2 regions of the Gemmobacter nanjingensis genome follow, and region 2 is predicted to be linked to the other one. Evidence: riboswitches for the same ligand, from Rfam matches in the RefSeq annotation. Region 2 holds a riboswitch; the other holds the start of a gene.
What was found. Region 2 has a riboswitch for cobalamin ahead of IE126_RS17640 (DUF1636 family protein). Riboswitches for the same ligand answer to the same signal wherever they lie in the genome.

Region 1: it holds a riboswitch for cobalamin, as region 2 does, so the genes downstream of both, IE126_RS09560 (TonB-dependent receptor plug domain-containing protein) here and IE126_RS17640 (DUF1636 family protein) in region 2, are expected to answer to the same signal.

The regions. Positions count from the first base shown of each region.
Region 1 covers NZ_BMYI01000004.1:117,099-124,849, forward strand. Annotated here, with positions in the region: gene IE126_RS09550 (FecCD family ABC transporter permease) at 1-411, opposite strand, end outside; gene IE126_RS09555 (ABC transporter substrate-binding protein) at 408-1,238, opposite strand; gene IE126_RS09560 (TonB-dependent receptor plug domain-containing protein) at 1,232-3,118, opposite strand; cobalamin riboswitch at 3,243-3,440, opposite strand; gene IE126_RS09565 (pyridoxal phosphate-dependent decarboxylase family protein) at 3,687-5,084, shown strand; gene IE126_RS09570 (hypothetical protein) at 5,081-5,509, opposite strand; gene IE126_RS09575 (AraC-like ligand-binding domain-containing protein) at 5,561-6,514, opposite strand; gene capB (caprolactamase subunit beta) at 6,822-7,751, shown strand, end outside.
Region 2 covers NZ_BMYI01000012.1:127,340-135,090, forward strand. Annotated here, with positions in the region: gene IE126_RS17620 (ABC transporter permease) at 105-872, shown strand; gene IE126_RS17625 (FecCD family ABC transporter permease) at 869-1,903, opposite strand; gene IE126_RS17630 (ABC transporter substrate-binding protein) at 1,906-2,838, opposite strand; gene IE126_RS17635 (ABC transporter ATP-binding protein) at 2,857-3,633, opposite strand; gene IE126_RS17640 (DUF1636 family protein) at 3,630-3,998, opposite strand; cobalamin riboswitch at 4,032-4,246, opposite strand; gene IE126_RS17645 (winged helix-turn-helix domain-containing protein) at 4,351-4,716, shown strand; gene modA (molybdate ABC transporter substrate-binding protein) at 4,777-5,532, shown strand; gene modB (molybdate ABC transporter permease subunit) at 5,551-6,249, shown strand; gene modC (molybdenum ABC transporter ATP-binding protein) at 6,246-7,352, shown strand; gene IE126_RS17665 (response regulator) at 7,349-7,751, opposite strand, start outside.

The DNA.
Region 1 (7,751 bases), on a different contig from region 2:
GCTGCGGCCCGCCAGCAGCAGGATCAGCAACACTCCCGCAAGCGCCCCCGCCAGCGCCGAAAATGGCAGTGCCAGGGTGAAGGCCGCCGCAAAGCCGGTCTGCAATGCCAGCACCGCGCCGAGGGCCGCCGAGGCCGAAACGCCGATCAGACCGGGTTCGGCAAGCGGATTGCGCAAGAGCCCCTGCATTGCCGCCCCCGAAAGGCCAAGGCTCACCCCCACCATCACCGCAAGCAGCGCACGCGGCAGCCGGATTTCCCGCATTACCAGCGTCAACGGCCCGCCATCGCCAAAGACCAGCGCGCGCAGGGATTCCCCTGGACCCGCCGCCGCAACGCCCGTCACCAGCGAGGCGAGGAACAGCAGCGCAACCAGCACGGCCAGCAGGGTCAGCAGCCGCGCAAAGCTCATGGCCCGACCCCCTTGCGGGTCGCGGCAAGCCGTTCGGTCGCATCCAGCAGCGCGGGCAGGCCACAGACCCAGTCATTCTCCTCCAGCACCGTCTGCCCGCCGGTCAGCGCGGCAAGCGCGGGGTGGTGCAGCACCTCTTCGGCGCGCGAGGCGCCGGGATAGGGATCGCCCGCAATCACCAGATCGGGGTCGGCCATGATCAGCGCCTCCAGCGGCAGGAAGCCGCCCATGGGCATGCCCAGATCCTCGGCCAGATGGTGATAGCCCGCGCGTTCGATGATCTCGCCCGCAAGGCTCCGGCTGCCCGAGGCATAGCCGTTGGCCGCGAAGGTCGCGGCGGTTGGGCGCTGCGACGGGGCCGGTGGCAGCCGCGCGAGACGGGCATCGAACGCCTCCAGCATGGCCTGCGCCGCCGCCTCACGGCCCAGAGCGCGGCCCATCTCGATCATGCCCTGCCGCACCTCCGCGATGGAACTCGCAGGCGGGAAGGTGACCACGCGGATACCCAGCCTTTCCAGCATCGATACCGTGGCACGCGCCGTATAGGCTCCGGCCAGAACCAGATCGGGCTTCATCAGGTAAACCTCCTCGGCCTGACCCTGATTGGCCGGATAGGCCATGGCCGCCTCGACCATGGTGGAGGAGCGCGGGTCCTGCGCCAGATCGGAGACGGAAATCAACTGCCCCGGCGCGGCCAGGAGGATAGCAAGCTGATCGGTACAGAGATTGATCGAGACGACGCGCCGGGGGGCGTCCGGCGCGGCGAACCCCGGCCCGGTGCTTACCGGACCGGCCAGCAGCAAAAGCAGCGCAAGCTGCCTTACCATTTCGCCTCCAGCCCCAGCCATGCGGTGCGACCTGGCGTTGCATAACCCCAGGTTTCCACATTCTTGCGGTCAAAGAGGTTGGTGACGCGCCCGGTCAGCTGCACGCTGTCGGTCAGATCATAGCGCGCGGCGACATTCACGGTGGTCCAGACCGGGGTCTTGCGGGTTGCAAAGGCGCCCCAGTATTCGGTGCTGTAATTCCCCGCCGCATAGCGGATGTCCGCCGTAACCGAACCGCGGCCGCCAAAGGTCTGCCAGGTGCCTGACAGGCCAAGCTCGTGCCGGGGGCGCAGGATCTCGACCGAGCCGTCGGGGTTCTTTGCGTCCAGATAGGTGTAGTTCATCCCCAGAGACAGCGTGTCGGTGGCTTGCAGGCGACCGCTGAGCTCGATCCCCTGACGCGGGCTTTTGCCCGACTGGTTGACATAGGTCGCCCGGCCCGAGCCATCGGGTGCCGCGCCATAGGCATAGGTGATCTCGTCTTCCAGCTTCTCGTTGAAATAGGTGATGTCGATCAGGCCGCGACCGCCCAGAACCTCGGTCTCGATCCCCAGATCGAAGCCGGTGTTGCGTTCGGGTGCCAGACGGGGATTGCCCAGCGTGTAGCTGTCATCGGCATAAAGTTCGTAATAGGACGGGTTGACCGAGGCGCGGCCCGCCGAGGCATGGACGCGCAGCCCGGTATCCGGCACGCGCCACGACAGGCCGATGTTCCAGCTGGTGAAATCCTCGAAGGTCTTGTTGTTGTCGCGCCGGATGCCAGCCTGGATGTCCAGCCCGTTGTCAAGAAAACCGCGATATTCCAGCGCGACCGAGGTCATGCCGCGCTTGTAACCCGGCGCCGCCGAGGATTCATCATCCTCCTTTTCCGCAAGCAGGTTCAGCAGGTGCGACGCATCTTCCACCGCCTGTCCGTCCAGCGCGTAGCTGAGCCGGTATTTCAGCTTCCCGGTCTCACTCCGCGTGGTCGGGCCGCCGTTGAAGCTCTGCCTGAACAGCGTGTTCTGCCATTCCAGCCGATGGGTCATCCGGCCATCCAGCATCGAAAATTCCGCCCACAAAGCGCCGGTCTGTTCATCGCGGTTGCTGTAGGGCGCCGGGTCATCCACGACGTAGCTGTCGGCATCGGTCGCGGCCCAGTTTTCGGAATCATAGTCGTAGCGCTCTTTCGAGCGGCGCAGGGTGAAGCCCAGCGTCAGATCCTCGGTCGCCTGCCAGTCGCCCGACAGGTTCAGGGTGCGGCGGCGGATACCGTCCTTCTCGCCGCCATCGCCGGACTGGTCATAGCCCTTGTCATCACGATCCGAGAGGCTCAGCTTGAGCCCGCCGCGCGCACTGCGCTGCGACAGGAAGGCCGAGGCGGCAGTGCCGTTGCCGAACTCGATCCGGCCGCCGTAATGCGTGCCCTCATCGCCCTTTTTGGTGATGATGTTGATCACCCCCGTCGAGGCATTGGAGCCGTAAGAAGCCGATTGCGGGCCGCGCAGCACCTCGATCCGGTCGATATCGGCGGCTTCCAGCCCGGTGAAGACATATTCATCGGACCCGGCACTGGCCTCGATCCCGTCGATCAGCACAAGCGTATGGCTGGCCTCGCCGCCCCGGATACGCACCTGCGTATAGGTGCTGCCCGAGCCGGTCACGGAAACCCCTGGCAGCGCGCGCAGGGCATCCTGCACCGTCGCGATGCCGCGATCCGCGATTTCGGCGCCATCCAGCACGGTGACCGACCGGCCATAGGCATTGGCGGCAATGCCGGTCAGGCCGCCGGAAATGATGATCTCATCCATTTCGGTGACCTCCTGCGCCACGGCAGCGCCCGGCACCAGAAGGCAGGTGGTGGCCAGAAGACCAAGATACGACACGCGTTTGGAACCCATGTTCCGTTCTCCCAATCGCGGGCAAATGCCCGACAGACCCGATGTGTCGCGGAAAGGGTTCCGCAGACAGTGCTTGCTGTCACCGCTGCGGTTAAGGCCGCTTCCATGGCGCCCCTCGCGCCCGGAAAGGGTGATCCTCCAAGCAGGTCTCCTGGCTCGCGGGTCGTAGCGTTGCCGGCCTTCCCGGGGCTTTGCCGCCCCAGTGGCATGATCGACGTCGCTCACCGCTGACAGTTGCGGGGGCAGCTACGGCCAGAACGCAGGCGTTCCTCCGTATTCCCTTTTCATCCGGCGGGCCGGAACTTGGTCCTGCGATCTAGGGTCCGGGGGCTGCGCGAGTCAAGGCCGCGCCGCAGCGCGGCGGGTGGATCGCATTCCGCTGTGGCACCATGCACGCACCCAGCCTGCTTGACGGGACCGGGCCAAGCAGCAAAGCTTTGCCCACCCGGGGGAGGAGCGCAGATGACCACGCCGCAGGATGCGGGCTGAACGATCCGGAAAGCCCAGCCCCACAGGCACAATGCGGTAAGCTCTGCGCCATCCCCGAAGCCACGACCAAGGAGCCCCGATGAACTGGACCGATTTCGCCCGCTGGGGCGCCCGTATCGCCGATTGGGGCGCACACTATCATCAGGGTCTGCGCGAGCGCCCGGTCCGCGCCGGCACCCGTCCCGGCGAAGTGGCCGCCGCCCTGCCCGCCTGTCCGCCGGAAACGCCCGAGGCGATGGAGGCAATCTTCGCCGATTTCGAACAGATCGTGATGCCCGGTATGACGCACTGGCAGCACCCGCGCTTCTTCGCCTATTTCCCCGCCAATGCCACGCCGCCTTCGATGCTGGCCGAGTTTCTCGCCAACACCGTCGCCGCGCAATGCATGCTGTGGCAGACCTCGCCCGCCGCGACCGAGATGGAGACGGTGATGATGGACTGGCTGCGTCAGTCGGTTGGTCTGCCAGAGGGATTCAAGGGGGTCATTCAGGACAGCGCCTCGTCCGCCACGCTCGCCGCTGTGCTGACGATGCGGGAGCGCGCACTGGATTGGGCCGGCAATGAACAGGGCCTGAGCAGCCAGCCGCGCCTGCGGGTCTATTGTTCGGGCGAGGTGCATACCTCCATCGACCGGGCGATCTGGATTTCCGGCATCGGGGCCGCGAACCTCGTCCGCATCCCGACGCAAGGCCCGCGGCGCAGCATGGACCCGGCGGCGCTGGATGCCGCCATCCGTGCCGATCTGGCGGCGGGGTTGCACCCCTGCGGGGTGATCGCCTGCACCGGAGGCACCGGAACCGGCGCCTGCGACGACATTGCGGCGACGCTTGCCGTGGCGAAGGCGCACGGGCTTTACACCCATGTCGATGCAGCCTGGGCAGGCGCCGCGATGATCTGCCCGGAGTTCCGCGAGTTGTGGACCGGCATAGAAGGCGCCGATTCCATCGTGTTCAATCCGCATAAATGGCTGGGCGTGCAATTCGACTGCGCGGCGCATTTCCTGCGCGACCCCGAGCCGCTGGTGCGGACGCTGGCGATCCGGCCGGAATACCTCAAGACCCATGGCGCGGACGGGATCGTCAATTATTCGGAATGGTCGATTCCGCTGGGCCGCCGCTTCCGTGCGCTGAAACTCTGGTTCGTGCTGCGGCATTACGGGCTGGAAGGGCTGCGCACCCGCATCCGCAACCATGTGCGCTGGTCGCAGGCGCTGGCAGACAGGCTGCGCGCCGATCCGCGGTTCGAGATCATGACCGAGCCGGTCCTGTCACTGTTCACCTTCCGGCTGAAAGGCGCGGATGAGGCGGCGCAGCAGGCCTTCATCAACCGGATCAACGATGATGGCCGCATCTACATCACGCAGACGCGGGTGCAGGATGGGCTGGTGATCCGCTTTCAGGTCGGCCAGTTCGACGCGACCGAGGCCGATGTGGCCACGGCCTTCGAGGTGATCACCGCACTGGCCGGGAACGGTTAACTCCGTTCCAGAAGGCCCCGGATCAGAAACATCTCCGCCTCGTGGATGCAGCCCATCTGCTCCCATTCCGCATCGGTCTGGGTGGCCAGCCGCCATGTCAGCAGCGTCACCACGCATTTGTCGGCGCCGATCTTCAGCACGTCACCGGGGATCACCCGCGACATGTTGCGAAACTGCATGGCCTCTTTCGACGGGCCGACGTCGTAATCTACCTGAAACCGTGCCGGATCAGCGTTCAGCCGGACCCAGGTTTCCTTGCCCGAAAAGACCGAGGTGCCTACAAACAGCCCCGGCTCCGCCTCGCGCCGGTTGGCGCTGCCCCAGGCCCACTGGCCCTGCGCTATCCCGTCGGACATGATGGCAAAGGCCACCTCTGCCGGGCGGTTCACCACGATGCTGCTGGTGTGACAATGATGATCCTGCATGGCGCCCCCTCCTGTTCGCGGGGTCAGGCTGCGCAGCACCCGGCCCGCCTGTCAAGCATCGCCAGCCTGCCTGCGCCAGTCGGTCGGGGTCAGGCCGAACAACGCCTTGAACAGCCGCGAGAACTGCGCCTGATCGGAGAAGCCGAAGCGATAGGCAATCTCGGCCATCGGCAGATGCCGCGAGGCGCCGATCACATCCCGCGCCGCGATCAGCCGTTCCTCGCGGATGAATTGCGAGACGGTCTTGTTGGTATCGCTGAACAGTTCGTGCAGATAGCGTTTGGAGATGCCGCAGGCATCGGCCACATATTCCGGTGACAGGGCGGTGTTTGACAGGTTCTGCCGGATGACATGCTCTGCCCGCCGCAGATGACCCGCCCGCACGGCGGTGCGCACGCCCGCCTCGCCATCTTCGGTATTGCCCTCCAGCGCCAGCGCCAGCACCTCGACCGTCTGCCGCCCCAGAATGGCCGCCGCCCGCGCCTCGGTTTCCGGCAGTACCTGCAGCTGCCCCATCATCGCCGAAAACAGCGCGGGCAGGCCACTGCCCGCGTCTATGATGCGCGCGCAGAACCGATCCGGGTCGCGCAGCTTTTCCGCCAGCATGCGCTTCGAGATTTTCAGCACCGTCAGTTCGTTCGCAGCGCCATAGGAGAACCGATAGGGTTCGTCCCCGCGTTCCAGGATAAACCCGCCGGGATCACAGCGCACCTGACGGCCAAGCTGATGAAACTCCACCGGGCTGCGGCGCGGAATGGTGACCAGATATTCCTCCTCCCGCGTATGCGAGATGTGGTCGGGCAGGCGTTCGTATTGCAGGGGTTCCGTGCAAAGCCGCGACAGGGACACCTGCCCCATCTCGCGCCGCTCCAGCGTGCCGGTGAAGCTGCGCGCATCCCGATAGGTCAGATGCAGCGGAAAATAGGTCTCGGCAATGACACGGTTCCAGTGCACCGCCCGCTGCGCGGGGGCCGTCAGGGCCGTGCTGTGGGCAATGATGTCCATGGCGATCTCCCCCGGAGGGCCTGCAAGAATCGCTAACCACGAACGCCCTTCCGTTCAAGAAAATTTCGCGGCGACGCGCCCGGCCTGCACGGAATGACAAAGGGTCATGCGCAGGGCGTCAAGGCCCTGCCCATCCCTGCGCCGGTTTGCAAATGATCCCGCGCCGGTCTGCAAGATCGTGGCCGCGTCCCGCGTCATCCTGTCTGCCATCTTGAGAGGCCGGCGAGCGGCCCGGAAACAGGGAGAAGGACAACCGCGCCCCCGGCGTGCCTGTTTTCGTGGCTGCTTCCCAACGGGAAGGACCGACATGACCAAACGCAACGTGGACCCGATCACCCTTTCGGTGGTGCGCGGTGTGCTGGAAACCACCCAGCGCGAAATGACCCTGACGCTGGAACAGACGGCGCGCAGCTCTGTCTTCAACCTCGCGCATGATTATTCGACGGCGCTGTTCAACCACACGCCCGAGATGATCCTGCAAGGACAGGACATCCCGATCCACCTCGGCTCGCTGATCCCCGCGATGAAATCGGTGGCGAAGTTCTTCGAGGGCGAGATCCACGAGGGTGACCTGATCCTGCACAACGATCCGGCCTATGGCGGTTCGCATATCATCGACACCTGCATGTATTACCCGGTGTTCTATGAAGGTGAGCTGGTATTCTGGACCGTCTGCAAGGGCCACCTGACCGATATCGGTGGCCCGGTTCCGGCGGGCTACAACCCCAATGCGACCGAGATCTTCGCCGAAGGCCTGCGCATCCCGCCGGTGAAACTGTGGGACAAGGGCAAGCCGCGCCATGACGTGATGAACCTGCTCCTGACCAACATGCGCGCACGCCGCGACCAGGAGGGCGACTTCAACGCGCTGATCGGCGCCTGTCAGGTGGGCGCGCGCAACCTCATCAACCTGATGAAGAAATACGGCAAAGACGTGGTGCAGGACTGCATCGCCGAACTGCTCGACATGGCCGAGGCGCATATGCGCAAGCTGATCGCGGGCGTGCCCGACGGCACCTATACCGGCACCGCGATCCTTGAGGATGCCGGTCACGGCTTCGGCGATTTCGACATCACCGCCACCGTCACCATCAAGGGCGATGCCTGTCATATCGAGATCGCCTCGCCGCCGCAGGTGCCCTATTTCATCAACAGCTACGAAGGGAACAGCCATTCCGGCGTTTATCTCGGGCTGATGATGTTTGCCCAACTGCCGCCACCCTATAACGAGGGGCTC
Region 2 (7,751 bases):
AAGGTGCAGGATACGCATGCGCCAGACTAGGCATTCGCGCGCCTGCCCGAAAATTGGACGAAGGTCGCAGCGCGGGCGGCAGTGGGCGGCGCTATGGTCGGAGGATGGAGCCTTCCGCCCGCACCCCGGCCGACCGGCTGATCTTCCTGCTGTCGCTCACCGGCTTTGTGGCCTTCTGGTGGGCGCTGTCGCTGTTGCGGGGCGAGCCGCGCATCCTGCCCGCCCCACCCGAAGTGGCAGCGGTCCTGTGGGAGGAGGCCAGATCAGGGCGGCTGTGGCATCACATGACGGCGACGCTGGTGCGGGTGGCACTTGCTTTCGGCCTGTCGATGGCGCTCGGCACGGTACTGGGGGTGGCGCTGGGCCGGTTGCCCCGGCTGAACCGCTGGCTGGACCCCTGGGTGCTGATCTTCCTCAATCTGCCCGCGCTGGTCGTCATCGTGCTGTGCTATCTGTGGATCGGGCTGAATGAGGTGGCCGCCATTGCCGCCGTGACCATCAACAAGACCGCCATGGTGCTGGTGACCATGCGGGAAGGCGCGCGCACGCTGTCACCCGAGCTGAACGACATGGCCCGCGTCTTTCGCCTGTCGCGCCTGATCTGGGCGCGGCATGTGCTGCTGCCGCAGCTTGCGCCCTTTCTGGTGGCCAGCGCGCGGGCGGGGCTGGCGATCATCTGGAAGATCGTGCTGGTGGTGGAGTTTCTGGGCCGCTCCAGCGGCATCGGCTTTCAGATCCACCTGAAATTCCAGCTTTTCGAGATTGCGGGCGTCCTGGCCTATGCACTGGCCTTCGTCGCGGTGATGCTGGTGATCGACCTTGCGCTGATCCAGCCCGCCGAACGCCGCGCGGCGCGCTGGCGGCGTGGTTAGCGCCGTCGCGCCATCAGCCAGATGAAGAACAGCCCGCCGCACAGGCCGGTCACGACGCCAATGGGCAGATCTTCGGGCGCCAGCACCACCCGCGCCGCAGCGTCAGCCCCGATCAGGAACACCGCCCCCGCCAGTGCCGATCCGGGCAGCACGCAGGCATTGTCGCCCCCGACAAGCATCCGCACCAGATGCGGCATCATCAGCCCGACAAAGCCGATCAACCCGGAGAAGGCCACCATCACCCCGGTGATCAGCGCGGCGGCGACAAAGATCGCCAGCCGGAATCGCGTGACCTCGACCCCAAGGCTTACGGCGGTTTCGTCGCCAAGGCTCATCGCGTTCAGCACCGGCGCCCGCGACCAGAGCCACAGGCCCACCGGCAGCAATACCGCCAGCGGCCAGAGAAGATGCGACCATTGCGCAAGGCCCAGCCCGCCCAGCATCCAGAACACCACGGTATGCGTGGCGCGCGGGTCACCGAGGAAGATCAGGATATTGGCCCCGGCCATGATGATAAAGCTGACCGCAACCCCCGCCAGCACCAGCCGGTCCGCCGCCCCCGCGCCGGTCAGCGCCACAACGCCCAGCACCAGCGCCGTGGCCGCCAGCGCCCCGCCGAAGGCCATCAGCGGCACGGTCAGCAGGCCAAGGAACATGCCCGTGTGTAACAGAGCCGCAATCGCACCGAACGCGGCGCCCGAGGAAATGCCCAGCAAATGCGGATCGGCCAGCGGGTTGCGGGTAACGGCCTGAAGCGCCGCGCCCACCAGACCCAGCCCGCCGCCGACCAGAGCCGCCAGCAGCACGCGCGGCAGGCGGATCTGCCAGACGATATTCGCCTGCCCCACACCCCAGTCGGGCGTCACCAGCCCGGGCAGCAGCCGGTCGAGCAATACCCCCCAGACGGTGCCCGGCGCGATGGCGACCGATCCAACCGAAACCGCAAGGCTGACCGAAAGCGCCAGCCCCAGCAGCACGGCAAGGGCAAGGCCCGCCCGGCGCGGCAGGGCGCGACGCAGGGCGAGCCGCATCGTCACTGGCCCGCGAACCCGGCGACCAGCTTTTCGACCGCGCGGATATTGCGCGGCCCCGGCGTCGCCTCGACATATTCCAGCACGACGAAGCGATCATTCTTCACCGCGTCGATATCCGCGAAGGCCGGATTACCCTTCATGAAGGCGATCTTCTGTTCCGCCGTCACATCGCCGTAGTTCACGATCACCACGACCTGCGGATTGCGCGCCACCACCGGCTCCCACGCCACTTCGGCCCAGCTTTTGTCCAGATCATCCATGATGTTGACGCCGCCCGCCGCCTCGATCAGTGCGGTCGGCATGGCGTATTTGCCGGCAGTGAACGGCGCCTCTTCGCCCGAATCGTAAACAAAGACCCGCAGCGGATGGTCGTGGTCCACGCCCTTCGTCGCCTCGGCCAGCCGCGCCTTGTAACCTGCGACCAGCGCCTCTGCCCGATCCTCGACGCCGAATATGCGGCCAAGGTTCAGCATGTCCTGATACATGTCCTGCATCGTGCTGCGTGCTTTCGGCCCGATATGGATGCAGCTTTCGGTCAGTTCGTAGGTCTTGATGCCGAAAGGTTCCAGCGTTTCGGGCGTAACCTCGCCGCCGACCTTCATGCCATAATTCCAGCCCGCGAAGAAGAAATCAGCCTCCGCCGCAGCCAGAACTTCCTTGCTGGGGTATTTGGCCGAAAGCTCCGGCAATTCGGCGACGCCCTCGCGCATTTCGGGGTCCAGCGTCTTCCAGCCGGAAATGCCGGTATAGCCGACCATGTGGTCGCGCAGGCCGAGCACGAGCATCATTTCGGTCAGGTTCACATCATTGGAAATTGCGCGCGTGGGTGCGGCGTCGAAGGTCACATCACGGTCGCAGCTTTTGACGGTGACGGGGAAGGCAGCAGCCGCACTGGCAGACAGCAGCAGCGCCGCAAGGGCGAGACGGATCATCGGAAACTCCTGATCGGATCAGAGGTGAAAGGACAGGCGCGGGCCGGTGCCGCTGTGGTCGATCCGGCCCCGCACCTGAAAGGCGGTGTGCAGCAGATCCTCGTGCAGCACCTGATCGGGCGGACCATCCGCCAGCATACGGCCGCCATGCAGGATCAGCATGCGTTCGGCAAATTCCGCCGCCAGCGGCAGATCGTGCAGCGTGGTCACCACTGTCAGGCCGAGATCGCGCAGCAGCCGCAACAGATCAAGCTGGTGGCGGATGTCCAGATGGTTGGTCGGCTCGTCCAGCACCAGAATGCGCGGCTCTTGCGCAAGGGCACGGGCAACCATGACACGCTGCCTTTCACCCCCGGACAGGGTGCCGAAACTGCGGTCTGCGAAGGCTGTCAGGTCCAGCCGGGCCATGGCGGCGTCGATGATGGCGCAATCAGCCTCACCGGGCAGAGCGAGCCCGCTGCCCCAGCCCTTGCGATGCGGCAAGCGGCCCAAAGCCACGATCTGCCGCACACTCAGCACGAAATCGGTGGGTTGCTCCTGCACCACGGCAGCCACGATGCGCGCGGCCTCGGGCGCTGACATGAGCCACAGGTCGCGCCCTGTAACCGATACCGTGCCCCGCCGGGGCGGCTGGTGGCGATAGATCAGCCGCAGAAGCGAGGTCTTGCCCGCCCCGTTCGCGCCGCAGATCGCCATGATCTGCCCCTGCGGAACGGAAAAGCTGATATCGGTCAGGATGTCGGGCCGGTCCTTCGGACCCCAGCAGACCGAGCGGAACTCCAGCGCCGGGGTCATTGGATCGCCCCCGCCGCCGTGCGGATGACCGCAGCCGCAGGGCGCACGGTTCCGGCCACCAGCGCGTCGATATCCTGGCCATCTTCGACATCGCCAAACAGCCAGGTCTCGCCCGAGGCGACCCGCCAGGCCAGGGTGCAGGGCCGCTGGCAGCCTTCGACGCACAGCGTTCCCGACAGCTCGAACTCTGCCCCCACACCCGCCAGCGCCAGGGCGCCGCGCAGCTGGATCAACAGGTTCAGGCCGGGTCTGCATTCGCGCCCGACATGTGGGCAGGACTGGCAGACAAGCATCTGATGCGGCGCGGGGCGCGCGCCGGTTTCGGTGGAAAGCGCGGCCATCGGCCTGCGCGGGGATCTGTCCATACGATCTCCTTCCCGGGGCACCCCGCCCGGTGGTTGTTGCGGTTCTCGATGGCAGGTCTCCTGACTCGCGGGTCGCAGCTTGCCCCGCCTTCCCGGCCCCGCAGTTCGGGGTCCAGTGGCATTGGGGGTCGCTCGCCGCTTACAGTTGCGGGGGCAGTCACGGAATTGGCGCCTGATGGCTACACCGCACCGTGTTCCCTTTTCACCCAGCGTCGCATTTGCCGGGAACCATCGGCGGCCAGAAGCGCATGACTCGGCGCCGCCGTCAAGCCCGGGCACGACAAGCGGCGCACCCTTGCCTGTCGGCGCGCCGGCGGCGATGATTGCCCGAGACACCCGGAAAGGCCCGCCGATGACCAAGCTGAAGCTGCGCATCCTGTTCGACACCGCCATGCTTGGCCCCGGCAAGGCCGAGCTGTTGCAGCGCATTGGCGAGACCGGCTCGATCGCCGCAGCCGGGCGACAGATGCAGATGAGCTACAAGCGGGCGTGGTCGCTGGTGGAGGAAATGAACGCGGCCTTCCGTGAGCCGCTGGTCAGCAGTGCGCGGGGCGGGGCGGGCGGCGGCGGGGCGCAGGTGACAGAGACCGGGCAAGAGGTGCTGCGCCGCTACCTTGCGGTATTGGAGGCCGCCGAACAGGCGGGGGCGGCAGAGGTGACCGCGCTGGAGGCCTTGCTTGCCCCTGCGACCAAGGCGGATATGTCTGAAAAAAAATAACGCTTGCGTGACCGGGAGGTGCCTGCCAGATATGTTTTCCGAAACATATCGGAGTCTCCCATGTCCCGCCGTCTTGCCCTTACGCTTGCTTTCGCCCTCGCTGCCAGCCCTGCCGCCGCCGAGGAGGTCGTGGTCTTCGCCGCCGCGTCGATGAAGAACGCGCTGGATGACCTGGCCTCGCAGTGGCAGGCGGAAACCGGCAATCAGGTGGTGATCAGCTATGCGGGTTCGGGCAAGCTTGCGCAGCAGATCGTTGCCGGGGCGCCCGCCGACATCTTCGTGTCTGCCGCCCCGAACTGGATGGACGAGGTGCAGAACGCCGGGCTGGTCGTGGAGGGCACGCGCGAGGATCTGCTGGGCAATACGCTGGTGCTGATCGCGCATGGCAAGGATGCGGCGCCGGTTGAGATCGGGGCGGGCTTCGATCTGTCCGCGTTGCTGGGCGACGGGAAACTGGCGATGGCCATGGTCGATTCCGTGCCTGCCGGGCAATATGGCAAAGCCGCGCTGACGGCGCTGGGTCAGTGGGACAAGGTGGAACCCGCCGTCGCGCAATCCGACAACGTGCGCGCGGCGCTGGCACTGGTGTCCACCGGCGAGGCACCCTATGGCATCGTCTATGCCACCGATGCTGCCGCTGATGACAATGTGACCGTGGTCGGCACCTTCCCCGCCGACAGCTATCCGGCCATCGTCTATCCCGCTGCCCTCTTGACCGGGGCGGCAGATGCGGCGGACAAAGCCTTTTACGAGGCGCTTTCGGGCGAGGCAGCGCATGCGGCCTTCAGCGCGCAGGGCTTCGCGATCCTGAAGTAAGGGCCTGACCGGCGGCATATGACAGACTGGCTTTCCCCCGACGAATGGCGCGCCGTGGCGCTGTCACTGCGCGTCTCGCTCTGGGCCGTGGCCGCCAGCCTGCCCTTTGGCATTCTGACTGCCTATGCGCTGGCTCGGTGGGAATTTCGCGGCAAACAGGTGCTGAACGGCATCGTCCACCTGCCGCTGATCCTGCCGCCAGTGGTGACGGGCTATCTGCTGTTGCTGACCTTCGGGCGCAAGGGCGCGGTGGGCCAGATCCTCGACCAGTGGTTCGGCATCGTGCTGGCCTTCCGCTGGACCGGCGCGGCGCTGGCCGCCGCCGTGATGGCTTTCCCGCTGATGGTGCGGGCCATCCGGCTGGCGGTGGAGGCGGTGGACCCCAAGCTGGAACAGGCAGCAGGCACGCTGGGTGCCTCGCGCCCTTGGGTGTTCCTGACCGTGACGCTGCCGCTGATCCTGCCCGGCGTTCTGGCGGGCACGATCCTTGCCTTCGCCAAGGCGATGGGCGAATTCGGCGCCACCATCACCTTCGTGTCAAACATCCCCGGCCAGACGCAGACACTGCCTTCCGCCATCTATGCCTTTCTGCAAGTGCCCGGCGGAGAGAAGGAGGCCGCGCGTCTGGTGCTGGTGGCGGTGGGCATCGCCATGGCCGCGCTGATGCTGTCCGAATGGATCAGCCGGGCCGTCGCGCGCAGGATCGCCGGGACATGACGCTGTCGGTGAACCTGTCCCATCGCTTTGGCGACTTCACGCTGGATGTGGCGTTCGAAGCACCGCCGGGTGTGACGGTGTTGTTCGGACGTTCCGGCTCCGGCAAGACGACGGTGGTGAATGCTGTTGCGGGTCTCTTGCGCCCTGACCACGGTCGCATCATCGCAGGGGGCGAGGTCTTGCTGGATACCGAAACCCGCACCTTCCTGCCGCCACATCGGCGCAGGGTGGGGTATGTGTTTCAGGACGCCCGGCTGTTCCCGCATCTGACCGTGCGGCAGAACCTGCTATATGGCCGCTGGTTCGCGCACCGCCGGGGACCGGACAATTTCGCCCGCGTGGTCGATATGCTGGGGATCGGCCCCTTGCTCGCCCGGCGTCCCGCCGCGCTGTCAGGGGGCGAGAAAAGCCGTGTCGCCCTGGGCCGTGCCATCCTGTCGGAACCGCGCCTTCTGCTGATGGACGAGCCGCTTGCGGCGCTGGACGAGGCGCGCAAGGCCGAAATCCTGCCCTATCTGGAGCGGCTGCGGGATGAGTTGCATCTGCCCATCCTCTACGTCAGCCATTCCATGCCCGAGGTGGCGCGGCTGGCCACCACGCTGGTGCTGATCGAGGCGGGCCGCGTGGCCGCCGCAGGCCCGGCCACCGAACTCCTGTCCGACCCCGCTGCCGCACCTGCGCTGGGACTGCGCGAGGCCGGGGCGATCCTCTCCGCACGGCTGGCGGTGCCGGACGAGGACGGCCTCAGCCGTCTGGACTGTAGCGCAGGTCCGCTGTGGTTGCCGCGCGTGGCGGGCCGGGCGGGCGACAGTTTTCGCCTGCGCATCCTCGCACAGGATGTCATGCTGGCGACCATCCGCCCCGAAGGGATTTCGGCGCTGAACATCCTGCCAGCCGTTGTGCGGGAGGTCAGGCTGGGCGAAGGCCCGGGTGCGCTGGTGCAGCTGGAAGCGGGGGACGAGATGCTGCTGGCCCGGATCACCCGCCGCTCTGCCGCCGCACTGGAGCTGAAGCCCGGTCAGCAGATTCATGCTGTGCTGAAGGCGGTCTCTGTCGCGCAGGAAAACGTGGGCCATGGCAGACCCGGCGCGGACAGTCCCTAGTCCAGCATCATCGCCGAGGCGAGGATGACCGCATGCGTGCGGTTGCGTGCGTTCAGCTTGGCGCAGATCGACTTGACGTGCATCTTGACCGTCACCTCGCTGAGCCCCATGCGCAGGGCAATTTCCTTGTTCATCAGCCCGTCGCGCAGAAAGCCCAGAGTCTCGCGTTCGCGCGGCGTCAGATCGGGTTGCCAGGGCCGGGGGGCAACCGGATCGAAGCCTTCGGGCAGATAGATCTCGCCCCCCAGAATGCGGTGGATCGCGGCCGCCAGCTCCTGCGCCGGTGTGCTTTTGGGGATGAAACCGCTGGCCCCGCGCGCCAGCGCGGCAGTCACCATCTCGGGTTGCGCCTGACCGGAGAAAACCGCGAGGCGCCCGCCCGCATTTTCCGCAATCAGT